4 regions of the Streptomyces sp. NPDC002057 genome follow, and region 1 is predicted to be linked to each of the others. Evidence: riboswitches for the same ligand, from Rfam matches in the RefSeq annotation. Region 1 holds a riboswitch; each other region holds the start of a gene.

Region 1 (7,003 bases):
TAGCCCGCGTCGGTGAAGACCTTGATCATCTTGGTGTTGGCGGGGAGGACCTCCGCGGCGAAGCGCCGGATGTCCCGCTCGCGTGCGACCGCCGCGATGTGTTCGAGCAGTGCGGAGGCGACTCCGCGGCCCTGATGGGCGTCCTGGACGAGGAAGGCGACCTCGGCCTCGTCGGCCGGGGCGGAGGCGGGCAGTCCGCGGTCGTTGATGCGGTCGTAGCGCACGGTGGCGATGAACTCGCCGCCGACGGTCGCCGCGAGTCCGACCCGGTCCACGAAGTCGTGGTGGGTGAAGCGGTGGACGTCCTTGGCCGAGAGGCGCGGGTAGGGCGCGAAGAAGCGGTAGTACTTCGACTCGTCCGAGACCTGCTCGTAGAAGCTGACGAGCCGGTCGGCGTCGTCGGCGGTGATGGGTCTGATGCGCGCGGTGCCGCCGTCGCGCAGGACCACGTCCGCTTCCCAGTGGTCGGGGTAGTCGTGGTCCGGTGGCCCCGGACGCGCCGGTCGTGCCGGTGGTTCCGCCGCTTCCGACTGCTCCGACGCACTCTGCATGGGGTCAGCCTACGGCCGCGACACGACCGTGGCACCGGTCGCGCGGCGGGTGTGCGCCGTGCAAGGTAGGGGCAACGCCGTGCGCGGTGGGAGAGGGCCGAAAGGCGGTCCGATCCGGGCCGAAGGTCGGCGCGAGCACGGAGCATCCCGTGAGAGACTGGTCTAGACAACCCCTTAAGACTTGAAGGGCAACACCATGGCTGAGCGCCGCGTCAACGTCGGCTGGGCCGAGGGCCTGCACGCCCGCCCCGCGTCCATCTTCGTCCGTGCCGCCACGGCTTCCGGCGTTCCGGTGACGATCGCCAAGTCCGACGGCACCCCGGTCAACGCCGCCTCCATGCTCGCCGTGCTCGGCCTGGGCGCGCAGGGCGGCGAGGAGATCATCCTCGCTTCGGAGGCCGACGGCGCCGAGGCCGCTCTGGACCGTCTGGCGAAGCTGGTCGCCGAGGGTCTGAACGAGCTCCCCGAGACCGTCTGATCCGGGTCGTCCCACCCCGTACGACGAAAGGCCGTGCCCGCCGGAATTCCGGTGGTCGCGGCCTTTCGCTATTCCTGTTCCGGGCAGCGCGAGGCGACTTTCGGGCAGCCGGAGGCGACACGGGATCGCCGCACCCGAAAACCCCAGGAATTCCAATTCTTTGTATACGGTGCGCGCGTTAATTCCGGGCACTCGCCGTGTTGACTGCGTGTTGCGAAACCCTCACACGGCCGCGCTCCGGCCTCTTGAGGCGGTGCAGCGGGTACGAGCGCTCCGCGTGCAGCGCCGTCAGGGACCGCGCCCGCTCGGCGTCGCCGCGCGCCACGGCGTCCACGATCGCGCCGTGCTCGGCCCAGGCCTCCACCGGATGGGCGGGCTGCTCGACCGCGTACGTCCAGGCGATCTTGTGCCGCAGCTGGGTCAGCAGCGCCGTCAGGGCCGGGCTGCCGGAGGCCTGTGCGAGCGTCTCGTGGAACCAGCCGCCCAGGGAGCGCAGATCCTCGCCCTGGCCCCGCCTGGCCCGCTCCTGGCCCAGCCTGACCAGGCCGCGCAACACCTTGAGGTGTGCCTCCGTGCGGCGCTGGGCGGCGCGGGCGGCCCCCAGCGGTTCGAGCAGCGCCCGCATGTCGAGCAGATCGGCCGCCTCCTGGTCGGTGGGCTCGGCGACGTGCGCGCCCGCGTGGCGGCGGGTGACGACGAAGCCCTCGGACTCCAGCGTGCGCAGGGCCTCCCGGACCGGGACGCGGGACACCCCGTACCGGCGGGCCAGCTGTTCCTCGGTCAGCCGGCTGCCCCGCTCGAAGACGCCGGAGACGATGTCGTCCCGGATCGCCGTGCATACCGAGTGCGCGGGAATGCGCATGTCCGACCTCCGCCTTGGGTCTGCGCGAGTCAATTCGAGCGGCGCCTGTTCTGCGCCCGATCTGCGACTCTATTGCAGCCCGCCGGAATTTCCGATGCCCCAGCGGAATATGGCCGCCTTTTGACCGACGAAAAGCCCCGGCTCAGTACGAGCCGGGGCTTTTGCGACGCGCGGCGGTCCCGCCGCGCCAGGTCTTCTCGGGTCAGACGTCGACGCCGCGCGCCCGGAGGTAGGCGACCGGGTTCATGTCGGAGCCGTACTCGGCGGTCGTGCGCGCCTCGAAGTGGAGGTGCGGGCCGGTCGAGTTGCCGGTGGAGCCGGAGATGCCGATCCGCTGGCCGGGCTCGACCGTCTGGCCGACGTGGACCCCGACGGAGGAGAGGTGACCGTACTGGGTGAACGTGCCGTCGTTCATCCGGATGACGACGTTGTTGCCGTACGCGCCGCCCCAGCCGGCCTCGACGACGGTGCCGGAGCCGACGGAGACGACGCTGCTGCCGTAGGCGGCGTGGAAGTCGATGCCGGAGTGGCTGCCGGAGGACCAGAGGGAGCCGCCGGTCTGGTAGCCGGTGGAGACGTACGTGCCGGCGACGGGGAGCTGGAAGGAGGCGAGGCGGCGGCGCTCGGCCTCACGGGCGGCACGCTCCTTCTCCGCGCGGAGCTCCTTGGCGCGGGCCTCGGCCTTGCGCTCCGCCTCGGCCTGGGCCTTCGCCTTGGCGGCGGCCTCGAAGGCCTCCCGCTCCTGGGCGGCGGCCTGGGCGTTGAGCCGGTCGACGAGGGAGTCCTCGGTGATCACCTTGGTGAGCCCGGTGTCCTCGACCCCGCGGTTGTCCGTGTCGGCGGCGAGCGCCGGGGAGGCGAGGGTTCCGATGACGCCGGTGGTGGCCAGCGTCGCGGCGCCGGCGAAGCCCACGCTGCGTCGCGCCATCCGGCTCGAACCACGATGCTTCCCGGTGGCACGGGTGAACGCCATGTAGGGGCTGATCCTTTCCTTCCCTCTCGCCTACCGGGTTAGCTGACGGGTTCGGAGCAGGAAGGTCTCCTACGAGCCCCTCCGCACGAGACGAAGGCGCCCGATTCACCCCAGGGACGTGGGTCCCCGGCTCCCCAGGCTCGCGCCTGACGGGGACTCGGCGATGTCTGTCCGATGCCGCGGCTGCGGCACGTGCAACTGACGAACAGACGGCCCGACGCTATGCGGATCGTCATCCATTCACCAACCAGACCGGCTTTTTGTAAGACATGCCACAGGGCAAACGATCACCGTCACCCCCAATACGGACAAAGGGGAGGACCCCGACGAACTATGCCGTCGGGGTCCTCCGTTGTCGTGGCAGAGGGCGGAATCAGCCCGTCACGACGGTCACTTCACCGATGCCGAGCGCCCGCACCGGCTCCGCGATCTGCGCCGCGTCGCCCACGAGCACGGTGACGAGCCGGTCCACCGGGAACGCGCTGACCACGGCCGCGGTCGCCTCGACCGTGCCGGTCTCGGCCAGGCGCGCGTACAACCGGGCCTGGTAGTCGTCCGGGAGGTGCTGCTCGACCTGGTCGGCGAGCGTCCCGGCGACGGAGGCCGCCGTCTCGTACTTGAGCGGCGCGACGCCCACCAGGTTCTGCACGGCCGTCTCGCGCTCGGCGTCCGTGAGGCCCTCCGCGGCGAGGGTCCGCAGCACCTTCCACAGGTCGTCGAGGGCCGGACCGGTGTTGGGGGTGTCGATGGAACCGCTGATGGCGAGCATCGAGGCGCCGTTCCCCCCGGCGTCGGAGCGGAGCACCTGCCCGAACGCCCGCACGCCGTACGTGTAGCCCTTCTCCTCGCGCAGCACCCGGTCGAGCCGCGAGGTGAGGGTGCCGCCCAGGCAGTACGTCCCCAGGACCTGGGCCGGCCAGACCGAGGCGTGCCGGTCCGAGCCGATCCGGCCGATCAGCAACTGGGTCTGGACGGCGCCGGGACGGTCCACGATGACGACCCGTCCGGTGTCGTCGGCGGTGATCGGCGGCATGGGGAGCGGCTCGCCCGGCTCGCCCGTCCAGGCGCCCAGCGTCTCCGCGAGGACCTTGTCCAGGTCGACGCCGGTCAGGTCGCCGACGACCACGGCGGTGGCCGTGGCGGGCCGGACGTACGCCTCGAAGAAGGCCCGGACCGAGGCGGCGTCGATCGCCGCGACGGTCTCCTCGGTGCCCTGGCGCGGCCGGGACATCCGGGACTCGGCCGGGAACAGCTCCTTGGAGAGCTGCTTCGCGGCGCGGCGGCCCGGGTTGGCCGTCTCGTGCGGGATCTCGTCCAGACGGTTGCGGACCAGGCGCTCGATCTCGGTCTCGAGGAACGCCGGCGCGATCAGGGCCTCGGAGAGCAGCCCGAGCGCCTTGGGCAGCCGGGAGACGGGAACCTCCAGGGAGACCCGTACGCCCGGGTGGTCGGCGTGCGCGTCGAGCGTGGCGCCGCAGCGCTCCAGCTCGGCCGCGAACTCCTCGGCGCTGCGCTGGTCCGTGCCCTCGGAGAGCGCGCGGGCCATGATGGTGGCGACCCCGTCGAGACCGGCGGGCTCGGCGTCCAGCGGGGCCGGCAGGAAGATCTCCACGGCCACGACCTGCTGGCCGGGCCGGTGGCTGGTCAGCAGCGTCAGGCCGTTGTCCAGGGCTCCGCGGTCGGGGGCCGGGAAGGCCCACGGCCGGGCGGCACCCGGCTCCGGCTGCGGGTGGAAGTCCATGCTCGTCAAAGACGCGGCAGCGTCGGTCACTGGTCCGCTCCCTCTTCGTCGTCGTCGCCGTTGTCGCCCTGCTCGGTCGCCAGGGGCTCGTAGACCAGGACCGCGCGGTTGTCGGGGCGCAGCGCGGCCGCGGCGGCCGCCCGCACCTCCTCGGCGGTGACGGCCAGGACCCGGTCGACGGCGGTGAGGGCGAGCTGCGGGTCGCCGAACAGCACGGCGTACCGGCACAGTTCGTCGGCGCGGCCGGCGACGGTGCCGAGCCGGTCGAGCCACTCGCGCTCCAACTGGGCCTGCGCCCGCTCCATCTCCTCGTCCGTGGGGCCCTCGGCGGCGAACCGGGCGAGCTCCTCGTCGACGGCCGCCTCGATCTGCGGGACCTCGACGCCTCCGGACGTCTTGACGTCCAGCCAGCCGAGCGAGGGCGCGCCGGAGAGCCGCAGCAGGCCGAAGCCGGCGGCGACGGCCGTGCGGTCGCGGCGGACCAGCCGGTTGTGGAGCCGGGAGGACTCGCCGCCGCCGAGGACGGTCAGGGCCAGGTCGGCGGCGTCGCAGGCACGCGTGCCGTCGTGCGGCAGCCGGTAGGCGGCCATCAGCGCGCGGGCCGGGACCTCCTCCTCGACGACCTCGCGCAGCTCCTCGCCGATCACCTCGGGCAGCTCTCCGGAGCGCGGTGCGGGCTTGCCGTCGTGGCCGGGGATGGATCCGAAGTACTTCTCGACCCAGGCGAGCGTCTGCTCCGGGTCGATGTCGCCGACGACGGACAGCACCGCGTTGTTCGGGGCGTAGTACGTGCGGAAGAAGTTCCGCGCGTCCTCCAGGGTGGCCGCGTCCAGGTCGGCCATGGAGCCGATCGGCGTGTGGTGGTACGGGTGGCCCTCCGGGTAGGCGAGGGCGGTCAGCTTCTCGAAGGCCGTGCCGTACGGCACGTTGTCGTAGCGCTGGCGGCGCTCGTTCTTGACGACGTCCCGCTGGTTCTCCATGGACTCGTCGTCCAGGGCGGCGAGCAGCGAGCCCATGCGGTCGGCCTCCAGCCAGAGCGCGAGCTCCAGCTGGTGCGTGGGCATGGTCTCGAAGTAGTTGGTGCGCTCGAAGCTCGTCGTGCCGTTGAGCGAGCCTCCCGCGCCCTGCACCAGCTCGAAGTGCCCGTTCCCGTGGACCTGCTTCGAGCCCTGGAACATCAGGTGCTCGAAGAGGTGGGCGAGGCCCGTGCGGCCCGGGACCTCGTGCCGCGAGCCGACGTCGTACCAGAGGCAGACCGCGGCGACCGGGGTCAGGTGGTCCTCCGAGAGCACCACACGCAGGCCGTTCGCCAACCGGTGCTCGGTCGCTGTCAGGCCGCCGGAGCCGGCCTCGGCCGTGGCCGTGTGACCCATGGGCATGTACGTCCCTTCGATCGCGATGTGAAAAAGTCCTGCCACTGTATGCAAGCGCGCCGACACCTGGCGAAGTTCCCGCCCCCTGGAGATGTCCCTCGTCCGGGTCGCGGTCGGCGTTGTCGGTGGCACGGTCCACAATGGTCCGCGTCAGATCAACCATGTTGGTGAAGGAGCCGCAGCCGCGATGGCCCGCCGCAGCACGAAGACACCGCCGCCGGACGACGCGTTCGAGGAGCGAATCCTCGACATCGACGTCGTCGACGAGATGCAGGGCTCCTTCCTCGAGTACGCGTACTCGGTGATCTACTCGCGCGCCCTGCCGGACGCCCGCGACGGCATGAAGCCCGTCCAGCGCCGCATCGTCTACCAGATGGGCGAGATGGGGCTCCGCCCCGACCGCGGCTTCGTCAAGTGCGCCCGCGTCGTCGGCGAGGTGATGGGCAAGCTCCACCCGCACGGCGACGCGTCGATCTACGACGCGATGGTCCGCATGGCGCAGCCCTTCTCCATGCGCCTCCCCCTCGTCGACGGCCACGGCAACTTCGGTTCCCTCGGCAACGACGACCCGCCGGCCGCGATGCGGTACACCGAGTCGCGGATGGCCCCGGCCGCCCTGCTGATGACCGACTCCATCGACGAGGACACGGTCGACTTCACGCCGAACTACGACGGCCAGGAGCGGGAGCCGGTGGCCCTGCCCGCCGCCTACCCGAACCTGCTGGTCAACGGCGCGTCGGGCATCGCGGTCGGTATGGCGACCAACATGCCCCCGCACAACCTCGGCGAGGTCATCGCGGCCGCCCGCCACCTGATCCGCCACCCCGGCGCCGACCTCGAGACGCTGATGCGCTTCGTGCCCGGCCCCGACCTGCCGACCGGCGGCCGGATCGTCGGCCTGACCGGCATCAAGGACGCGTACGAGTCGGGCCGCGGCTCCTTCAAGATCCGCGCCACGACGAGCGTGGAGACGGTGACGGCCCGCCGCAAGGGCATCGTCGTCACCGAGCTGCCGTTCACGGTCG
Region 2 (7,003 bases), on a different contig from region 1:
CTCGTAGTACTCGGTCATCTCGGCGGCCGAGCGGGACTTGCCCTCGAACTCGTACTTGCCGTCCTTGTAGAACTCGGACGCCGCCACGTCGAGCGCGAGCGCGACGTCGGTGCCCGGCGCGTAGCCGGCCTCCTTGATGGCCTCGAGGATGAGGTCGAGGGCGGCGCGGTTCGACTCCAGGTTCGGGGCGAAGCCGCCCTCGTCGCCGAGGCCGGTGGAGAGGCCCTTGCGCTTCAGCACGCCCTTGAGCGTGTGGTAGATCTCGGCACCCCAGCGAAGGGCCTCGGAGAAGGACTCCGCGCCGATCGGGGCGATCATGAACTCCTGGATGTCCACGTTGGAGTCGGCGTGCGACCCACCGTTGAGGATGTTCATCATCGGAACGGGCAGCAGGTGCGCGTTCGGGCCGCCGAGGTAGCGGAAGAGCGGCAGGTCCGAGGCCTCGGAGGCGGCGTGCGCGACGGCGAGCGAGACGCCGAGGATGGCGTTGGCGCCGAGGGAGCCCTTGTTCTCGGTGGCGTCCAGGTCGAACATGGCCTGGTCGATCAGGCGCTGCTCGGTGGCGTCGTAGCCGACGAGCTCCGGGCCGATCTGCTCGATGACGGCGAGGACGGCCTTCTCGACACCCTTGCCCTGGTAGCGGTTCGGGTCACCGTCGCGAAGCTCGATGGCCTCGAACGCACCGGTGGAGGCGCCGGACGGAACAGCAGCACGGCCGGTGCTGCCGTCGTCGAGGCCGACCTCGACCTCGACCGTGGGGTTGCCTCGGGAGTCCAGGATTTCCCGGGCTACGACGACGTCGATGGACGGCACGAGCATCTCCTTTTTGGGATGTGACGCTGGATGTGACGCATGACCGGTGCAGGGTCGCTCGGCCTTGCGACAAGAGCCTAACCGGCTCGGGGGCTCCGGCCAGCCGGGCGCCCGCCCCCTGGGACGAAAAAGGACCCAAGGGCATGCATCTGGGGACGAAGGGCCCCGAATCTACTGGGCGGTAACCGTCAGGTCCTCCCGAAACGGGGGAACCCCGGCCCGGCGCGCACGGGGGAAGGGCGCGCCGGGTCGGGGTGGTCACCGCGGGAGGGTCGTGGGGGCCGCGTGAGCCGCCGGACTCACACGGACCGCCGGGCTCACTTCAGGTGGAGCTGCTGGCCCGGGTAGATCAGGTCGGCGTTCTCGACGACGTCCTTGTTCAGCTCGAAGAGCTTGGCCCAGCCGCCCTTGACGCCCTGCGCCTGAGCGATCTTGCTGAGGGTGTCGCCGGTGGCGACCTTGTACTCGCCGTCACCCTTCTTGACCGTCTCGCCGGTCGGCGTGGTGACGGTCTTCTTGGCGGCGGCCTTCGGCGCGGCCTGCTGCTGCGTCGCCTTCTTCGGGGCCTGACGCTGCTCGCTGCGGGTGGTCGGCTGCTCGGCCTTCCGCTCCTGCTGCGGCTGCTGGGTGTCCTGCTTCGGGGTGCTCTCGGCGGCGCCGCCGTCGTACGAGGCACCGGAGAGGCCCACGCCGCAGCTCGGCCACGCGCCCTTGCCCTGGCCCGCGAGGACCTTCTCGGCGATGGCGATCTGCTGGGACTTCGACGCCTGGTTGGCGGTCGAGGCGTAGGCGGTGCCGCCGTACGCGGCCCAGGTGGAGGCCGAGAACTGCAGGCCGCCGTAGTAGCCGTTGCCCGTGTTGATGGACCAGTTGCCGCCGGACTCGCACTGGGCGACGCGGTCCCACTCGGAGGCCGTGGCGGCCGAGGCGGTGCCCGCGGTCATCAGCGGGGCGGCGACGGCGACACCGGTGACGCCGACGAGCGTGACGACCTGGGTGGCCTTGGAGGGACGGCGGTGTTTGCCCTTACCGGAAAACAGCATGGAGATTCTCCTCACCGACGCCTGTGAGGTGAGCTGTCGGGTTCGGGCCGGAAGAGTTGCCCGGCCGCGTGTCCTAGCACGCGGCTTCACCCCAAGCCGATCGTCGGCCGTCTGTCTCAACGGCCGGGACCGGCACTTACCTTGGGTCCCCCACTCCTGCCTTCGGCGCTTACGCGACGACTGTTCCCATCGGCCGACGGCAGGATTCGGCGTTTCGGTCGACGGGGCCCGCGGTGGCGAGCGGTGACGACCGTAGACACAGACCCACCGGAAGTTCAAAGAGGCGTATTGCGGAAATATCGCCCCTCCTTGCCTTCCGGCGGGGGGTGTTTGCGCAGGTGAGAGGTGACGAAAGCAAACTTCGCGGACGTGACACGCCAGTTGGGGCGAAGAGACCCATGTCTCACTTGCCCAGAACCGGACATTTGACCCCGAATCACACCGCCGGCGCGGGCGAACCGTTCGTCAGGTCGAGGCTCTGACCAGGCAGGATGAGGTCCGGATCGACGCCCACGGTCCGCCGGTTGGCGTCGTAGAGGGCGGTCCAGCCTCCGGGGAGTTCGTTCTCCTGTGCAATGTCGGACAGGCTGTCGCCCGGCCGCACGGTGTACGCGTCCGAAGTGCCCTGACTGTCCGTTGCGTCCTTGTTCGTCGCTTCGTCGGTCACGGGGGTCGCCTCGGGCTCTTCCGCCAACTTGTCCTTGCCCGAGGCATGTCTACCGGATTCGGTGACACTGTCCTTCTTGTCGGTTTCATCCGGAGCCGCGTCACCCCGGTGCTTGCCGGTGCCGGGCGTGGCCGACGTCTCGTCACCTTCCGGCGTACCGGGCGTAACGGACGTATCGGGCGTACCCGGGGTGGTGGGGGCGGTCGGCGCGGAGGGGTCGGCCGAGTCCGTCGGAGCGGTGGGGCTCACCGGCGCGGTCGGCGTGACGGGCGCGGTCGGCGGGGCGGACGTGGCGGGCGCCGTGGGCGAGACGGGTGCGGTCGGGGAGACCGGCCCGGTGGTCTTCCGCGGGGCCTCGGCGGCCTCGCCGGCCTCCGTGGAGCCCTTGGAGCCCGTGGAGGCCTCCGGGAGCCCCGTGTTCCAGCTCGACTCCGGGACGGCGGCCGGGGTCGTCGGGACGGACGTGGGGCCCGGGTTCACCCCGGTGGCCTTCCCGTCGTTCTTCAGGCCGGCGATCGGCGCGCAGGTGGCCCACTCGGTGCTGCCCTTGGCGAGGGCCTTCTCGGCCACGGCGATCTGCTGGCCGCGGCTGGCCAGGTCGGGGCTGGGGGCGTAGGCGAGGCCGCCGTTGCGCTCCCAGCTGTCCTGGGTGAACTGGAGGCCGCCGTACATGCCGTTGCCGAAGTTGGCACTCCACTGGCCGCCGGACTCGCACTCGGCGACCCGGTCCCAGGTGGCGGCGTCGGCGGCGGACGCGGATCCGGTGGCGAGCAGAGGCAGCGCCATGGCGGATCCGGTCACGCCCGCGGCGACGACGATGGCGGGGGCCTGACGGGGGCGACGGTGTCGTCCGTTCCCGGAACGCATAGATGCGCCTTTCGCGTGACGGATGTGACTCGTGACGGCTGAGACTGCGGCGAAACGTAGCCGCATTCGAACACTCATCACAAGTCGATGGACCCGCGATCACGTGAAGATCACATTTCTGACGCCACGTCAGTTCAGTGGACCCGTACGGAAGGGGAGAACTCCACCGGAAGCGTGCGCAATCCCCGCATGATGAGCCCGCCGCGCCAGCGCAGTTCGGCCGGATCGGCGGCAAGTCGCAGGTCCGGGAGGCGAGTCAGCAGGGTGGCGAGCGCGGTCTGTCCCTCCAGGCGGGCGAGCGGTGCGCCCAGGCAGTAGTGGATGCCGTGCCCGTACCCGAGGTGCTGGTTGTCGCGCCGCGCGAGGTCGAGGGTGTCCGGCCCGTCGAACCGCTCCGGGTCCCGGTCGGCGGCGGCGAGCACCACGAGCACCGGGTCCCCCGCCGGGATCTCCTGCCCGCCGACGGTCAACGACTGCGTGGCGTACCGCCAGGTGGCCATCTCCACGGGCCCGTCGTACCGCAGCAGCTCCTCGATCCCGGTCTCCAGGAGCCCGGTCTCCCCCGCCGCGATCGAGCCCTGCAGCAGCTCGCGCTGGCCGGGGTGGCGGAGCAGCTGGTACATGCCGTTGCCGATGAGGTTGACGGTCGTCTCGAAGCCCGCGAAGAGCAGGATGAAGGCCATGGCGGCGGCCTCGTTCTCGGTGAGGTGCTCACCGTGGTCGGAGGCCTTGATGAGCCCCGAGATGAGGTCGTCCCCGGGTTCCTCGCGCTTGCGGTGGATCAGCTCGGCGAGGTAGCCGCGCATCTTCTTGACCGACCGGGCGACCCCGCCGCGCGGCCCCCCGCCGTGCCGGATCATCATCCCGGCCCAGTCGCGGAAGTCGTCCTGGTCCTCCTCGGGGACGCCGAGCAGGTCGCAGATGGCGTAGATGGGCAGCGGGAAGGCGAACTCGTGGATGAGGTCGGCGCTCCCCTTCTCCACGAACGCGTCGATGAGCCGGTCGGTGAGCTCCTGCACGCGCGGGGTGAACTCGGCGACCCGGCGCGGGGTGAAGGCCTTCGACACGAGCCGCCGCAGGCGGGTGTGGTCGGGCGGGTCGATGTTGAGCAGATGGGTCATCAGCTCGGCCTTGCGCTCGCCCGGAATGCCCGTCTTGCCCCTGGCGTGCGGGGACTCGTCGTGGTGCGCCGGGTTCTTGGAGAGCCGTTGGTCGGCGAGGGCCTGCCGGGCGTCCGCGTACCGGGTCACGAGCCAGGCCTCGACCCCGCTCGGCAGCGTCGTCCGGTGCACCGGCGCGTGCTCCCGCAGCCACGCGTACGCGGGGTACGGATCGGTGGCGAACTCCCAGGTGAAGAGGGTGGGAGCGGGCGAAGGGGAGGGGTCCGGGGCGGGGCCGGTGCCGGGGGCTGTGCTCACCCCCCGACCGTACAGGGCGGCCCGGAGACCACTTCGAAGGTGAGGTGTGTGGAGATCCTGTGATCACGGAGGGGGGTGGTGCCCTAGATTCTTGCCGGTGGATCCTCAGATGCTCAGAAGCACGTTCGCGGTCGTCGAGAGGCGGGCCGAACACGCCGTCACCTTCTTCTACTCGCATCTCTTCTGGCACAACCCGGCCGTGCGCGAGCTGTTCCCCGAGGACATGCGGCCCCAGCGGGACCGGCTCTTCGCCGCGCTCACGCACGTGGTGACCCATCTGGAGGATCCGGGGCTCGCCGTCTACCTGGGGCAGCTGGGCCGCGACCACCGCAAGTTCCTCGCCTCCCCCGCGCTCTACGCGGCCGTGGGGGCGAGCCTGATCGCCGCCTTCGCGTACGCCTCCGGCTCCGCCTGGAACCTGGAGGCGGAGAAGGCCTGGACCGAGGCGTACGGGCACGTCACCGATCTGATGCTGGCGGGCGCCGAGGAGGCCTCCGGGGCCGGGGAGCCGGCCTGGTGGGACGCGGACGTCGTCCGCCACGAGAGGTTCGGCGAGGACCTGGCCGTCCTCACCCTGCGGCCCCGGCAGCCCTTCCCCTTCCTCCCCGGCCAGTACGTCAGCGTCAGCTCGCTGCGCGTCCCCCGCGTCTGGCGCACCTACTCCCTCGCCGACGCGCCCCGCCCGGACGGCACGGTCGAGCTGCACGTGAGCCGGATCCGGGGCGGGGCGATGAGCACGGCGCTCGTCGAGGAGACGGGACCCGGCGAGACCCTGCGGCTCAGCGCCCCCGGCGGCGCCCTCACCGCGCGCACGGAGCCGGGCGGACTCCGCACCTATATATGCGCGGGCACCGGATGGGCGCCGGTGCGGGCCCTCCTCGCGGAGGCGGCGGAGACCGAGCCGGAGCTGACGGGCCGGCTGTTCGTCGTGGCGCGCGCGAAGGAGTACCTGTACGGGCGGCGGGACGCCGAGGAGCTGCGGAAACGGATCCCGGGCCTGAGCGTCACCTACATCACGTCCGCGCCCGGGCACCGCAGGGACCAGGCGACCGAGCGGCTCCTCCAGGCGCTGCGGGCCTGTGTCCACTGGGCCTCGCACGACGTCTACCTCGCCGGGCCGCCCGGCTTCCTGACGGAGGTCACCGAGGCGCTGGTGGAGCTCGGCACCGATCCGGACCGGATCCTCCACGACACCCTGCAGCCCGTGGGCCGGTTCACCGTCCGCCCGAACACCGCGGCCGAACGCCTCCTGGGCCCGCCCGCCCCGCTCTGGCACAACCCCGGGGCCCGCGCACCGCGCGAGCGGTGACCACGCCCCCCGTCAGACCTTCACGCCCTCCGCCGAGCGGATCGCGTCCCGGTACGTCCGGGCCGCCGCGCGCAGCGCCGCCTCCGGGTCCACACCCTCCGCCTCCGCCCGCACGGCGAGGCCGAGCAGCTCGTACCCGATGCCCTCACCGGCCGGCAGGGGCACGGCGAGCCCCTCCGCACGGACCCGGCCGCCCAGCTTCGCGGCGAGCGCGAGACCCGGCTGTCCGAGCGGCACGCCGTCGGTGACGGACTCCCGCTGCTTCTCGATCGCCTTCGTCCGCGACCAGTGCGCCTTGACCTCTTCGGGCGTCTCGGCGGTCGCGTCCCCGAAGACGTGCGGGTGGCGGTGGATCAGCTTCTCGACGAGGGCCCCCGCGACGTCGTCCACGGAGAACGGCTCCTCCGGGTCCTCCTCGGCGATCCGGGCGTGGAAGACGACCTGCAGCAGGACGTCACCGAGCTCCTCGCGGAGCGCGTCCCGGTCACCGTCCTCGATCGCCTCGACGAGTTCGTACGCCTCCTCGACGCCGTACTTCACGAGCGCCCGGTGGGTCTGCCGCGAGGACCACGGGCACTCGCGCCGGATGCGGTCCATGATCTGCACGAGGTCGAGGAGCCGGGCGCCGGGCAGGTCGTACGAGCCGGGCAGCAGCTCCAGGTCGGGCATCGTGAGGCGGCCCGAGCCGGCGAGCCGCGCGAGGCCGTCGGTCAGCGCGCGGTCGCCCTCGCCGGAGGGGAGCAGCAGGACGGTCCGGCCCCCGGCGCAGGCCTCGACGAGCTCCTCCGCGGTGGGCCGGAGGTGCTCGACGGCGACCCCGGCCTCGGTCAGGTACGGCAGTTGGGGGTGGTGCTCGTCGGGGCAGAGCACCCGGTCCGCGCCGTGC
Region 3 (7,003 bases), on a different contig from region 1:
CAGGGAGCGGAGGCCAGGCGGGCGGCCCACTTCTCGATCCACCCGCACCAGCACCGCGACACGGCCGCCTGGCAGTACACGGTCGACCCGGGCGCCACGGCGACCGACTACTTCAACATCGGCACGGGGTCGGGATCGGGGAAGTACGACATCTCGATGATGGGCCCCAACCGCTTCCTGCGCCGCTTCCTCGGGGACGCGTCCAAGGCGGGCAGAGCCGTCGAGGTGGCGGCCCGGTTCGCCCCCGAGGCGGGCTCGGGCCGGACGGCGCTCTGGTTCCGGATGAGCAACACCTCGGCGGGACCGGTGACCTTCACGATCCGCTCGAACGCCTATCGCACGGACGGCCCGTGGACGTACACGGTGCCGGCGAACTCCACGCGGGAGGACTTCTTCAACGCGGTGGCCCTCCACAACGGCTGGTACGACTTCACGATCGTCGTCGACATCGACGGGACCTGGTCGCGCCGGTACACCGGCCACATCGAGACCGGCGCCGCGAGCGTCACCGGCTGAGGCACGCCGGGCGGGCGTCCCGCGCCGATGAGCCGGGGGCGGCTTCCGGGCCGCCCGGCTCATCGGCACGGCCGTCAGCGGCCCGCGTGCGCCGCGCGGTGGATCGTGGCGTCGAGCAGGGCGACCGCGTCCGCGGCCGTACGGCCCGGGGCCCGGTTCCAGGGCCCGATCAGCTCGCTCCAGCCCCGCGACCGGAGCTCGGCCATGATCCAGGCGGCCGCCTCGTTCATGGTCGTGGCGCTGCCGTGGCCGAGCCGGTGCGCGGCGAGCAGCGCGCCGCAGACGCACCGGGCCCCCCGCGCGTCGCGCAGCTTGTACGGGGCGTTCTGCCAGCCCCACTCCGTCAGGACGAGGCGCGCGTAGCCGAGGTGGACCGAAGGGCGCAGATCCGGACGGCCGATACGGCGCCAGGCGTGCAGCCGGTCGGGCAGGACGGCCCCGATCCGGCCGGGGAGGCGGTGCTCGGAGGGCGGGGCCGGCGGCAGCGCGTCGAGCGCGTCCGCGACGAGGCGGTCCACCGGCACGGTGAGCAGAGCCCGCCAGCTCTCGTCGGGCGGGGGCGCGGGCGGCAGTACGGTCGCGGGCCGCGACGGAGTCAGGGGCGGCGGAGCGGTGGTCAAGTCCGTGACGGCACGCTGCCAGGCGGCGCTCTCGTAGAGCTCGGCGGCCTCGCGGTCGAGTCCGTCGGGGGTGAGCAGGGCGGCGGAGGGGGACATCCGGGCAGCTCCTCGGTCGGGGTCACCTCATCTTTCACGACGAATGTCGGTTTTGCGACTTTTAGGGTCGAGTGTCCACCTCTTCGATACGGCCTTTACCGCCCACTACCGAATTTACGTAGCCAAAAGCCCTATTCGGACATAAGGGCGCTGGTGACGCGACTCACTTTCCCGGCACGGCCCTCGGGGCAGAACTCCGCGCAGGCCGGGCCGGACAAGGAAGTTCGAGGAGCCTTCGGCGCGTTCGATCTTGAATTCATCGAATTCGGTGATCCAATTCCCGGGCCCGGGACTCCGGTCCTCTTGTTCTCTGTCGCATTACTGGCCTACGGTCACCTCCATTCGAGCGGATCGCCGAATCCTGCCACCGCTCGAAATACCTCCCTTTTCACCCGACGGCAGGAGCGGGGGACCCACGAATACGCCGGCCCGGAATCCGGGACGGCTCGGGGTGCAGCCGCGTGCGCGCGGCCGGACATCTCCCGTCCGAACCCGACAGCTCACCCCGCAGGCGCCGGAGAGGAATCCCGTCATGCCTGCTCACGGTAAGCACCGCCGCCCCCGACGCCGCGCCGTCTCCCATGGACTCGCGCTGGTCGGCACAGGTGGAGTCGCCCTTGCCCTCCCGCTGATCGCCCCCGCGGCGGCCGGCGCCGCCCCCGTCTCCGGCGCCCCGGAATTCACCGCCCGGGCCGTCGCCGCCCCCGCCGCTCCTGCCGCGGCCCCGGTCGCCGCCAAGGCTCCCGCCGCCCCGGCCGCCGCCCGCACCTACACCGTCGTGAGCGGCGACTCGCTTTCCCTGATCGCCAAGAAGAAGGGAATTCAGGGCGGCTGGAAGGGCCTTTACCGGGCCAACATGAGCGCGGTGGGTGACAATCCGTCACTCATTCACCCGGGTCTTGAACTGACGCTTCGTAAGGATTCCGCGAAGGCGGCTCCCGCCCAGGCGAAGAAGGCCTCCACGACCGAACGGGCCAGCCGCTCCGAGCGCCGGGCCGCCGCGCCCGCCGCCACCGGCGCGGGGGCCTCCGCCGCCGGTGCCGTCCAGGCCGCCCCGGTCGCCGTCACCCAGTACGCGAACAACCTCGACGGCTGGATCCGCGAGTCGCTCGCCGTCATGGCCCAGCACGGCATCCCCGGTTCCTACGAAGGGATCCACCGCAACATCATGCGTGAGTCCTCGGGCAACCCGCAGGCCATCAACCTGTGGGACTCCAACGCGGTGGCCGGTACCCCGTCGAAGGGCCTCCTCCAGGTGATCGACCCGACCTTCCGGGCCTATCACGTGCCCGGCACGTCGATGGACCCGTTCGACCCGGTCGCCAACATCACCGCCGCCTGCAACTACGCGGCCGACAAGTACGGCTCGATGGACCAGGTCAACGGGGCCTACTGACCCCGGAAGTGCCCGCTGAACCAGGAGGTGGCGAGTTTCGCCACCTCCTCCAGGGCGCCCGGCTCCTCGAAGAGGTGCGTGGCGCCGTCGACGACGGCCAGCCGGCTCTCGCAGCGCAGCAGGGAGCCGGCCCGCCGGTTGAGGTCCAGGACCGGCGTGTCCCGGCCTCCCACCACCAGGAGCGTGGGAGCCCGGACCCGGGCCAGACGGTCGGCCGCGAGGTCCGGCCGGCCGCCGCGTGAGACGACGGCGGTCACCGGGGACGCGGGATCGCCCGCCGCCCACAGCGCGGCGGCGGCTCCCGTACTCGCCCCGAAGTATCCCAGCGGAAGGCCCTCGCTCTCCGGGCGCCCGGCCAGCCACTCCGTCGCGTCGGTGAGCCGGCCGGCGAGCAGCGGGGTGTCGAAGACATGCGCCCGGTCGACCGCCTCCGCCTCGGTGAGCAGGTCGAACAGGAGGGTGCCGAGTCCCGCCCGGTTGAGCGCCGCCGCGACCGCCCGGTTGCGGGGACTGTGCCGGCCGCTGCCGCTGCCGTGGGCGAACAGGACGATGCCGAGGGCTCCCTCGGGCACGGCGAGCCGCCCGGCGAGCGTCACTCCGGCGGCCGTGGGGATCCGTACGTCCGAGTCCTGGACGACCGGGTCGTGCGCGGCCCGGTTCCGGTCCAGACAGGCGACGACCTCGGCGTCGGCGGTCTGTGAGAAGTCCCGGTAGAACTGTCCGATCGCGAAGAACCGCTCCGGCGCGTGGACGCTCACGGTCTCGTCGGCCTCGCCGCCGAGCCTGGCCGTCCAGCCCCGTGGCGCGACCGGGACGGCCAGCACGATCCGCGCGGCACCCTTGGCACGGACCACCCGGCACGCGGCGAGTGCCGTGGCACCGGTGGCCAGACCGTCGTCGACGACGAGGACCGTCCGGCCCTCCACCGGGACGGACGGTCTGCCGCCCCGGTAGCGGCGGGTCCGCTGTTCGAGTTCGACGTGCTCGCGCCGCTCGACCTCGGCGAGATCCCGCTCGGTCACCCCGGACTCCCGCAGCACCCGCTCGTTCAGCACCCGCACACCGCCCTCGCCGAGCGCGCCCATCGCGAGTTCGGGCTGCCGGGGCACGCCCAGCTTCCGCACGAGGCAGATGTCGAGCGGGGCGTCCAGGGCGTCCGCGACCTCGGCGGCCACCGGCACCCCGCCCCGGGGCAGGCCGAGAACCACGACGTCATGGCCCTTGAGGCGATCGAGCAGGCCGGCCAGCTGCCGACCCGCGTCGGTGCGATCGCTGAAGAACATGGCCCACCGCCCATCCGCACGCACGGCTCCGGACGAGGGCGGGACGGCGTGTCCTGTCCCCTGCCCGCCTCTCCAGGGTAGGTCGCCTCTCCCGCGGCGGTCGGGTGGAGCGGAGGTCAGCGGGACTGCAGGGCGTCCAGGGCGACGGCCTGGGCTATCGCGAGACGCCGGTCGAGCTCCGGGTCGGCTATGTCGAGCACGTACCGGTCGCGCAGACCGAAGATCTTGTCGACGGTCATGACGGTCCGCTCCTCGTCGGTGAAGTCGAAGTGGTACGGCACGATGAAGGGGAGCAGGTCGGTGAAGGGCAGGAACTCCCAGGCGCGGCGAAGCAGCGCGAGCAGCTCGCTCCGCTCCTGACCGGTCGTCTCCCCCGCGGCTCCCTCCCGGCTCAGGTGCCAGGTGCTGCGCAGCAGGGAGGCGCCGAAGTTCTTGCGGAAGGCGCCCAGCCGGGAGCCGGAGGCGCCGTGCACGTCGTAGGTCGCGCCGAGGTCGATGACCTGGCGGGCCTTGACGGTGAAGAGGACCTGGCGCTGGGACTCGTCGGTGTAGAAGGTGAACTGCTCCTTCAGCGCCATCCTCTTCTGGTGGGCGAAGGCCACGAGTTCGGCCTCCTCCCCGTCCGGGCCGACGGTGTGCACCAGGTAGCGGTTGGCCATGAGCGTCACCTTCTGCCGGACGAGAAAGCGGTGCTGCGTCTGCGCGAGGCCCATCGAACGTGCTCCTGCCGGTCGTGGGCGGTCCGTCGAAGGACCGCCCCCTGAGGTCGTGAGCACGATGATCCGGCGGCGGGGGGCCGCACCGCTGTCCTCGAAAGTCGTCGCCGCCGACGACGTTCGGATGAGATACGGCGACCCGGCCGAAGCCGCCGTCAGGCGGCCAGGAAGGCCTCGATGGCCTCGGCGAGGGCCTGCGGGGTCTCCTCGGGCGCGTAGTGACCGGCGTCCTTGAGGACTTCGAGGCGCGCGTTGGGGTACCAGCGCAGCCAGGTGGCCTCCATCGCCTCGGCGCCGAGCGCGGGGTCGTGGGCGCCGACGACGAGCAGCACGGGGGCGGGGTTGTCACGGACGCGCTCGTGGAAGTCGGTGCGCGACCAGGAGTCCAGGTAGGCGCGGAAGGCGGTGGCCGAGGAGCGGCCGACGGAGCGATCGACGAGCGTGCTCAGCCAGGAGTCGTCGTACCTGCCGCCGGTGGTGTTGTCGATGATGGCCCGCCGGTTGGCGGGTTCCTCGGCGGCGCCGGCGAAGAGTTCCCAGGTGTCGCCGTCGAGGGGGAAGCCGGCCGCCGAGACGGGCGAGATGCCGATGATCGACCGGACGCGTTCGGGGGCGTCGAGGAGCATCAGCTGGGCGGCCTTGCCGCCCATCGAGTGGCCGATCACGGAGAAGGAGTCCCAGCCGAGGTCGTCGGCGACGGCGAGCGCGTCGGCCGCGACCTCCTCCATCGTGTAGGCCCCCGGGTGGTCGACGGCCTCGCCGTAGCCACGGCAGTCGACGAAGGCGTAGGAGCCGGTGGTGTCGTCCAGATGGGCGCGCAGCGGGGCGAAGCTGGTGCGGTCGCCGAACCAGTTGTGCAGCACGAGGGCCCGCCGGGGGCCGTCGCCTTGTACGTCGTACGGAAGAACCCGGCCCGTCATCGTGCTCCCTGGTCATGTGGTGATGGCGCCACGCACGCGCGACACCGGACGACGACCGAGTGTGACGGCGCGGACGCGTGCGGTCAACACCGTCGTCGGACGGGGGAGAGATCTTCGTCGGCGCGGGGACCGGCGGAGAAAGGCGGAGGGCCGTCGGGTCGGGATGCGGGGCCGTTCCCGTCAGGGGCATCCTTGCTGTGTGACCTCGCACGGCTCGTACGGCCCCGGACCGGCGGACGGTACCGGGCGTCCGTCCGGGAAGGGAACCGTCGACGGCCTCGCTTCGGGCGCGCTGACGTGGGCGCTCGCGGAGTCCGCGCTGCGGGCGGTGGAGGAGGTCGGGGGGTACGCGGGCGGGGTGTACCTGCGCTCGGGAACCCCCGGGCTGCTGCGGCTCGCGGTCCTCGTGGGGCTGCCGGGCCCCCTGATGCGCCCCTGGTGGCGGATGCACACGAACCGGCCGTTCCCCGTGGCGGAGGTGCACCGCTCGGGGCAGCCCGTCCACCTCGCCGACGTCGAGGAGGCGATGCGGTCCTTCCCGCAGCTGGTGGCGAGCCTGCCGTTCCCCTTCGCCTCGCTGTACGCGCCGGTGGTCGCCGGCCGCGAGCGCTACGGGGTGCTCGTGGCGCTGCGGGCTCCGACTCCGGGGGTCCCGGTGGACGCGCGCGACCGGAACCGGATGACCCGGGAGGCGCTCCGCCTCGGTGGGGCCCTGTCCGGTCTGGTCCACCAGGGGACGCCGGTCGAGTGGCCCGGTGATCCCGTCTGCGTCCAGCTGTCCACCGGCTCCGGGCCGCCGGTCCGGTTCGGTTCCTTCGACTGGGACCTGGACTCGAACGTGGTCACGCTGGACGAGGGGCTCCTCGGGATCCTCGGTCCGGACGTGCGCTCCCCCTGTCCGATCGAGGTGCTGACCTCGCTCCTCGAACCGGAGGACGGGTACGCGCTGTGGGCGGCGGCCCGGCAGGCGACGGGCCCGGACGGACGCACGGCGGTGCGCAGGATCCGGCTGAAGGGCCCCGACGGCCGCCTGCACCTCCTGGAGGTGTCCGCCAGGGCGAGGAGGGATCCTCCAGGGGCCACGGCGGCCCCGGACCCGCCCGGCCCCACGCGCGCGCGTGACGGGGTCCGCCGGCCCCTCGGCGCGGGGCACCTGATGGGAACGCTCGTCGACCTGGGGACCGGGCTGGTCGGCTCGGACGCCACGGACCGGCTGCCACGGGCGATTCTGGCCATGGACCGGCTGGGCCGGATCACCTACGTCAACGACCGCACCGAACGACTGCTCGGCAGGACGCGCGGCGCGCTGGCCGGGCGGCCGCTCTGGGAGGCGCTGCCCTGGTTCGACCACCCCTTCCACGACGAACAGCTGCGCGCCGCGCTCCTGTCCGGCGAGCCGATCCGCTTCCTGGCCCGTCCGGATCAGGGCCGGTGGCTGTCGGTCTCGCTGCACCCG
Region 4 (7,003 bases), on a different contig from region 1:
ACCGGACCAGGACATCGCGCTCTACCTCAACTCCCCCGGCGGCTCCGTCGACGCGATGACCGCGATCTACGACACGATGCGCTCGCTCCACTGCGACGTGGGGACCACCTGCCTGGGCCAGGCCGCGTCCACCGCCGCCGTCCTGCTCGCCGCCGGCACCCCCGGCAAGCGCATGATGCTGCCCGGCGCCCGCGTCACCCTCCAGCAGCCGTCCATGGACGAGCCGCTCCGGGGACAGCCCAGCGACCTCGACCTCCGGGCGCGCGAACTGCTCCGGCTCCGCTCGCTGGTGGCCCGGCTGCTCGCCGAGGACACGGGCCGGGACCGGGACCGGATCGACGCCGACCTCGACCGCCTCACGGTCCTGGACGCGCCGGCGGCCCGCGCGTACGGCCTGGTGGACCATGTGATCGCCGGCCGCGGCACGGCCGCCGACGGCCCGGCGCGGTGAGCGTGCCGTGGTCCCCGAGCTGCCGCCGCTGCCCGCCCTGACCCGGGCCGAGGGTGAACTCGTCGACGCCTACCTCGAAGTGGTCGACCTCCTTGGGAAGATCAATCCATCCAGGGGTGCGCATACCTATGGCGCCCTGCGCGCGGCCCAGGCCCTGGTGGGGCGTGCCGAGGCACTGCGCGAGGCCCTGACGCTCATGCATGAGCGGGGCGAGAGCGAGGTGCACGCGGACACGCTCGCGCGCGCCCTGCGGGTGCTCGACGGCGAGCGCAGAAGTGGCCGCGTCACCGTCCCGCGAGCCCGGGCGAGTTGACATTCCGGCGCGTCGTGTCCAGGTCCGGACGGCCGACGCGCACCGCAGAATCGCTCCCCCGTTCGGCGTAGTCGACGAGTCGACATATGTGCGGGGTGAGTTGCGCAACAGGTGTACACATCTAGCGGAATCGGGCGTTCCATCGCTGGTGCGGGGCTCGTCGGCCAAACCTCCGAAGATCACAAAGGCTGTCTGTCCACCTGAATGGATCAGTCGTGAGGAGCCTCACATATCGCCGTTTCAGCTCGGATTTCGACCCTGGTGTGGGTCAAGATCCCTGTCGACGACAAGCCCCCGCCACCGCGGCGGGGCGGTCCGGGCGGACGCCGAGTCCTGCCGCTGTCCCGGACGTCTGGTCGACAGGAGTGGATCGGCAGGAGTGGAGGACCCGATTTTTACGGGACGAACGCGCTGTTTCGGCGGCGGGTCCGTTCCTTGGGGTGAAGCCGCGTCAGCGGCCGGGCATCTTCGCCAGCCCGAACCCGACAGGTCATCCTTCGCAGGCGGCTGACGAAGGGTTGCGCATGACTGCGCAGATGCATGTCCCGTCCCTGCTGTCCCGGGCCGGAGCCGTCTCGGCTCTCACCCTCGCCGCCGTCGGCGGCACGCTGTTCGCACCCGGTGCGGCATCGGAGGCCCAGGCAGCGACCACACACGCGAACAAGGCACTGAGCGTCGCCGCGGCAAAGAAGGGAGCTCCGTACCGGTACGGGAGCACCGGACCCTCCAGGTTCGACTGCTCCGGTCTGACGCTCTACGCGTACAAGAAGGCGGGCAAGTCGCTGCCCCGCACCGCGCAGCAGCAGTACAACAAGACCCGGCACATCTCCGCCTCCAGCAGGCAGAAGGGGGACCTGGTCTTCTTCCACTCCGGTGGAAGCGTCTACCACGTGGGCATCTACGCCGGCAGCGGGAAGATCTGGCACTCGCCCAAGAGGGGATCCTGGGTGAAGCTCGACAAGATCTGGTCGTCGAAGGTCTACTACGGCCGCGTCCGCTGATCAGGCGGTAGCGGTCCGTTCGTGAGGGGTGCGGTGGCACCGCCGCACCCCCTCACGCGTCCCCCGGCTAACAGCTGGGGACCGGGGCCGCGCACCACGGGACCGTGATCCAGACCGTCTTGCCGCCGTCCTCGGTCGGCGTGACGGAGAGGCGGCCACCGGCCTCCGCCGCCAGGACACGGATGATGACCATGCCCCGGCCGTTGTCCTGCTGGACCGCCGCCGGAAGGCGTCGCGGCCTGCGGGGGTGGCTGTCGGTGACGCCGATGTGGAGCCGCTCCTCGCGCTCCAGACGGACCTCGACCGTGAACGTGGGCGACTGGCCGAGGGTGTGGAGCACGGCATTGGTGGCCAGTTCGGAGACCACCAGGCGGATCGAGTCCGCGAGGTCCGCGGCGTCGTCGAGGCCCCAGCCGGCCAGGACCTCCGCGACGAACCGCCGGGCCGTGGGGACCGAGGCGGGGTCGCTCGGCAGCGTGACGGATGCTTCCTGGTGATCTGCCATGGCGACGCTGTCCCTTTCCCGCCGGGGCGGCTGCCCCGGATTGCGCTTCGCGTCAGAGTGCCACCGATCGTGCCGCGCCGGGCGGCGTTCCACCAAGATATGTCCCTATCTGTCGCTCGAAGCGGTGAACTCTGCTGCCCGGGAACGCTCTTGGGCCGCACGGGACGATCGAGGGAGCGGGCGGGCCCGCGGGGCGTGCGCGCAGGGGTGGCCGTGCGGGCGGCCGCACAGGGGGCCGCGCGGGCGGACGTGCGGGGCGGTCAGTGACCGCCCCGTTCCCGTCATCCCCGCCGGGCGGCGGGCGCGGTGCGCAGGATCGTCTCCACCGCGTGCTCGATCTGCGCGTCCGTCAGGTCGGCACGCGCCGTCAGACGCAGCCGCGAGATGCCGTCGGGGACGGACGGCGGCCGGAAGCAGCCGACCACCAGACCCTGCTCCCTGCAGTCCGCCGCCCAGCGCAGGGCCGCCTCCGGGGAGGGGGCGCGCACCGAGACGACGGCCGCGTCGGGGCGGGCGGCGGTGAGGCCCGCCTCCGTGAGCAGCCGGTGGAGCGTGGTCGCGACGGTCCGGGCCCGCCCGGCGAGGCCCGGCTCGGCCACGAGCAGGCGCAGGCTCGCGAGCGCGCCGCCCGCGGCGGCCGGCGCGAGGCCGGTGTCGAAGATGAAGGTGCGGGCCGCGTTCACCAGGTGCTCGATCACCCGGGCGGGGCCGAGGACGGCGCCGCCCTGGCTGCCCAGGGACTTGGAGAGGGTCAGGGTGGCGACGACGTCCTCGTCGCCCGCGAGCCCGGCCTCGTGGAGGGCGCCCCGGCCCCCGTCGCCGAGGACGCCGAGGCCGTGGGCGTCGTCGACGACGAGTCCGGCGCCGTGCGCGCGGCAGGCGGCGGCGAGCTCGGGCAGCGGGGCCTTGTCGCCGTCGACGGAGAAGACGGAGTCGCTGACGACGAGGGCCCGCCGTCCGGGGTGCGCGTCGAGGGTCTTGCGCACGGCCTCGGGGTCGGTGTGCGGCACCACGGCGGTCTCGGCGCGCGCGAGGCGGCAGCCGTCGACGATGGAGGCGTGGTTGGAGGCGTCGGAGACGACGAGGGAGTCCCGGCCGCCGAGCGCGGTGAGCGCCGCCAGGTTGGCGGTGTAGCCGGAGGAGAAGACGAGGGCCGCCTCGAAACCGCAGAACTCGGCGAGTTCCCGCTCCAGGCGGGTGTGCAGCCGGGTGGTGCCGGTGACGAGCCGGGAGCCGGTGGAGCCGGCGCCCCAGCGCCTGGCCGCCTCGGCCGCCGCCTCGGTGACCTCCGTGCGGCGGGTGAGGCCGAGGTAGTCGTTGCTCGCCAGGTCGAGGAGCTCGGACTCGGCGGCCCGGGGGCGCAGCGTGCGGACGAGACCGGCGTCGGCCCGGCGGCGTGCCTCGGCGTCGGTCCAGTCGAACGCGGTACGGCGCGGGCCCGCGGCCCGCACGTCGTCGGCCTGTGGCATGCGGCGATCCTTTTGTAGGCAGCGCACAGACCCTAACCGGATGATGCCGAGGTCGGGATGTGGTCATCCACACACCTCCATCGGAGGCGTTTGTTCGGATCCTCCTTGGCCCGGGGGTGCGTGGTAGGCAAGGATCAGCGGTTATGGACCTGCTGAACACGCTCGTGGAGAAGGGGCTGCGGCGCGAGCTGCCGACCCGCGAAGAAGCGCTCGCCGTCCTGGCGACGTCCGACGACGAACTGCTCGATGTGGTGGCGGCGGCCGGCAAGGTGCGCCGTCAGTGGTTCGGGCGCCGGGTGAAGCTCAACTACCTGGTGAACCTGAAGTCGGGGCTGTGCCCCGAGGACTGCTCGTACTGCTCGCAGCGGCTCGGCTCCAAGGCCGAGATCCTCAAGTACACCTGGCTGAAGCCGGACGAGGCCTCCCAGGCCGCCGCGGCGGGTGTCGCGGGCGGGGCCAAGCGGGTCTGTCTGGTGGCGAGCGGCCGCGGTCCGACGGACCGGGACGTCGAGCGGGTCGGCAGGACCATCGAGGCCATCAAGGAGCAGAACGAGGGCGTCGAGGTCTGTGCCTGCCTGGGGCTGCTCTCGGACGGCCAGGCGGAGCGGCTGCGGGACGCCGGCGCCGACGCGTACAACCACAACCTGAACACGTCCGAGGCGACGTACGAGGGGATCACCAAGACCCACACGTACGCCGACCGGGTGGACACCGTGCAGAAGGCGCACGCCGCCGGTCTGTCGGCCTGCTCGGGCCTGATCGCGGGCATGGGCGAGACGGACGAGGACCTCGTCGACGTCGTCTACGCGCTGCGCGAGCTGGACTCCGACTCGGTGCCGGTCAACTTCCTCATCCCCTTCGAGGGGACGCCGCTCGCCAAGGAGTGGAACCTCACCCCGCAGCGCTGCCTGCGGATCCTGGCGATGGTGCGGTTCGTCTGCCCCGACGTCGAGGTCCGGATCGCCGGCGGCCGCGAGGTGCACCTGCGGTCGATGCAGCCGCTGGCGCTGAACATCGCGAACTCGATCTTCCTCGGCGACTACCTGACCAGCGAGGGCCAGGCCGGTCAGGCCGACCTGGACATGATCGCGGACGCGGGCTTCGAGGTGGAGGGCGCGGGCACGACCACGCTGCCGAAGCACCGCGCGGACGCGCTCGCCGCGGCCGGTGCGACGGGCGGCTGCGGCTCCGGTGCGACGGCGGGCTGCGGCTCGCACGGGTCGGACGAGGGCGCGGGCTGCGGTTCGCACGCGGAGGCCGGCGGGGGCTGCGGTCCCTGCGGCGGTCACGCGGTGCCCGCGCCGGCCGAGGCCCCGGAGGCCGAAGCCGGACCGAACCAGGCGCGTACGGACCTGGTCGCGGTGCGACGCCGGGGCGCCGGTACGGACCTGGCCCCCAACGCGTGACGGCCGTGCGCACCGACGAACTCATCGCCCTGGACCGGGCCCACGTCTGGCACCCGTACGGCCCCATGCCGGGCCGTACGGACCCGCTGGTCGTGGAGTCCGCCTCCGGTGTACGGCTCCGGCTCGCCGAACCCTCCGAGGGACAGGGTGAGTTGATCGACGGCATGTCCTCCTGGTGGTCGGCGGTCCACGGCTACAACCACCCGGTGCTCAACGAGGCGGTCCGCGATCAGCTGGGCCGGATGAGCCACGTCATGTTCGGCGGGCTCACCCACGAGCCCGCCGTGCGGCTCGCCGCCCGGCTCGTCGAGATCACCCCCGAGCCGCTCCGACACGTCTTCCTGAGCGACTCGGGCTCCGTCTCCGTCGAGGTCGCGGTCAAGATGTGCCTGCAGTACTGGCGCTCGCTCGGCCGCCCCGGGAAGCAGCGGATGTTCACCTGGCGCGGCGGGTACCACGGAGACACCTGGCAGCCGATGTCGGTGTGCGACCCGGACGGCGGGATGCACGAGCTGTGGGCGGGGGTGCTCCAGCCGCAGGTCTTCGTGGACGCCCCGCCGGCCACGTACGAGGAGTCCTACGCGGAGCTGCTGCGGAGCTCGATCGCGGAGCACGCGCACGAACTGGCCGCGGTGATCGTGGAGCCGGTGGTGCAGGGCGCGGGCGGCATGCGCTTCCACGCCCCGGAGTACCTGCGGGTGCTGCGCGAGGCCTGCGACGCGCACGACGTGCTGCTCGTGTTCGACGAGATCGCCACCGGATTCGGCCGTACGGGCACGCTGTTCGCCGCCGACCAGGCGGGCGTCTCCCCCGATGTGATGTGCCTGGGCAAGGCGCTGACGGGCGGCTACCTGTCGATGGCGGCGACGCTCTGCACGAGCCGGGTCGCCGACGGGATCTCGCGGGGCGAGGTCCCGGTGCTCGCGCACGGGCCGACCTTCATGGGCAACCCGCTGGCGTCGGCGGTGGCCTGCGCCTCGATCGACCTGCTGCTCTCGCAGGACTGGCAGGTCGAGGTCAAGCGGATCGAGGCGGGACTGCGGGAGGGTCTCGCCCCCGCCGCCGAACTGCCCGGCGTCCGCGAGGTGCGGGTGCTCGGCGCGATCGGTGTCGTCCAGCTCGACCACCCGGTCGACATGGCGGCGGCGACACGGGCCGCCGTCCGGGAGGGCGTGTGGGTACGCCCGTTCCGCGACCTCATCTACACGATGCCGCCGTACGTGACGGGCGACGAGGACCTGGCCCGGATCTGCGCCGCGGTACGCGCGGCGGCGGCCGCGGGCTGACCGGAAGAGCGAGGACAGCAGTGGGAATCATCGTCGTCAGCGGTACGGGCACGGAGATCGGCAAGACGGTCGTGACCGCGGCGGTGGCCGCCGTGGCCACGGCCGCGGGCCGGTCGGTCGCCGTGCTGAAGCCGGCGCAGACGGGTGTCGGCCCCGAGGAGCGCGGGGACGCGGACGAGGTCGTCCGGCTCTCGGGCGCGGCGGGCTCCGCCGAACTCGGCCGATTCCCGGAGCCGCTGGCCCCGGGCACGGCGGCCCGGCGGGCCGGGCTCGCCCCGGTCGGCCCCGGCGAGGTCGCCGAGGCGGCCAGGAAGCTGGCCGCCGCGTACGACCTGGTCCTCGTGGAGGGAGCGGGCGGGCTGCTCGTCCGCTTCGACGAGGAGGGCGGCACGCTCGCGGACGCGGCGGCGCTGCTCGGCGCGCCGGTCCTGGTGGTCGTCCCGGCCGGTCTGGGGACGCTCAACTCGACGACCCTGACGGCGGAGGCGCTGCGGGCGCGCGGGATCGAGCAGCTCGGTGTGGTGGTCGGCAGCTGGCCGGACGCGCCGGACCTGGCGATGCGCTGCAACCTG

The links. A riboswitch is a leader RNA that binds a small molecule or an ion and turns the genes downstream of it on or off. The one in region 1 is predicted to bind cyclic di-AMP.
Region 2: linked by a shared signal. The riboswitch ahead of ABT129_RS32175 (transglycosylase family protein) and the one ahead of ABT129_RS18620 (M23 family metallopeptidase) in region 1 are both predicted to bind cyclic di-AMP.
Region 3: linked by a shared signal. The riboswitch ahead of ABT129_RS32590 (LysM peptidoglycan-binding domain-containing protein) and the one ahead of ABT129_RS18620 (M23 family metallopeptidase) in region 1 are both predicted to bind cyclic di-AMP.
Region 4: linked by a shared signal. The riboswitch ahead of ABT129_RS07815 (C40 family peptidase) and the one ahead of ABT129_RS18620 (M23 family metallopeptidase) in region 1 are both predicted to bind cyclic di-AMP.

Annotation. Positions count from the first base shown of each region.
Region 1 covers NZ_JBEOXR010000021.1:77,630-84,632, reverse strand. Annotated here, with positions in the region: gene ABT129_RS18635 (bifunctional acetate--CoA ligase family protein/GNAT family N-acetyltransferase) at 1-551, opposite strand, end outside; gene ABT129_RS18630 (HPr family phosphocarrier protein) at 748-1,029, shown strand; gene ABT129_RS18625 (GntR family transcriptional regulator) at 1,208-1,891, opposite strand; gene ABT129_RS18620 (M23 family metallopeptidase) at 2,094-2,864, opposite strand; cyclic di-AMP (ydaO/yuaA leader) riboswitch at 2,877-3,037, opposite strand; gene ABT129_RS18615 (M16 family metallopeptidase) at 3,238-4,605, opposite strand; gene ABT129_RS18610 (M16 family metallopeptidase) at 4,632-5,984, opposite strand; gene ABT129_RS18605 (DNA gyrase/topoisomerase IV subunit A) at 6,166-7,003, shown strand, end outside.
Region 2 covers NZ_JBEOXR010000058.1:43,963-50,965, forward strand. Annotated here, with positions in the region: gene eno (phosphopyruvate hydratase) at 1-819, opposite strand, end outside; gene ABT129_RS32175 (transglycosylase family protein) at 1,131-1,856, opposite strand; cyclic di-AMP (ydaO/yuaA leader) riboswitch at 1,860-2,034, opposite strand; gene ABT129_RS32180 (transglycosylase family protein) at 2,293-3,390, opposite strand; gene ABT129_RS32185 (cytochrome P450 family protein) at 3,525-4,808, opposite strand; gene ABT129_RS32190 (globin domain-containing protein) at 4,918-6,117, shown strand; gene ABT129_RS32195 (nucleoside triphosphate pyrophosphohydrolase) at 6,130-7,003, opposite strand, start outside.
Region 3 covers NZ_JBEOXR010000060.1:13,361-20,363, reverse strand. Annotated here, with positions in the region: gene ABT129_RS32600 (phosphocholine-specific phospholipase C) at 1-516, shown strand, start outside; gene ABT129_RS32595 (DUF6197 family protein) at 591-1,232, opposite strand; cyclic di-AMP (ydaO/yuaA leader) riboswitch at 1,578-1,759, shown strand; gene ABT129_RS32590 (LysM peptidoglycan-binding domain-containing protein) at 1,765-2,628, shown strand; gene ABT129_RS32585 (phosphoribosyltransferase family protein) at 2,622-3,911, opposite strand; gene ABT129_RS32580 (LURP-one-related family protein) at 4,028-4,624, opposite strand; gene ABT129_RS32575 (alpha/beta fold hydrolase) at 4,783-5,547, opposite strand; gene ABT129_RS32570 (SpoIIE family protein phosphatase) at 5,747-7,003, shown strand, end outside.
Region 4 covers NZ_JBEOXR010000006.1:156,626-163,628, forward strand. Annotated here, with positions in the region: gene ABT129_RS07805 (ClpP family protease) at 1-451, shown strand, start outside; gene ABT129_RS07810 (hypothetical protein) at 459-764, shown strand; cyclic di-AMP (ydaO/yuaA leader) riboswitch at 1,155-1,285, shown strand; gene ABT129_RS07815 (C40 family peptidase) at 1,289-1,765, shown strand; gene ABT129_RS07820 (ATP-binding protein) at 1,833-2,270, opposite strand; gene ABT129_RS07825 (8-amino-7-oxononanoate synthase) at 2,552-3,739, opposite strand; gene bioB (biotin synthase BioB) at 3,883-5,145, shown strand; gene ABT129_RS07835 (adenosylmethionine--8-amino-7-oxononanoate transaminase) at 5,151-6,431, shown strand; gene bioD (dethiobiotin synthase) at 6,452-7,003, shown strand, end outside.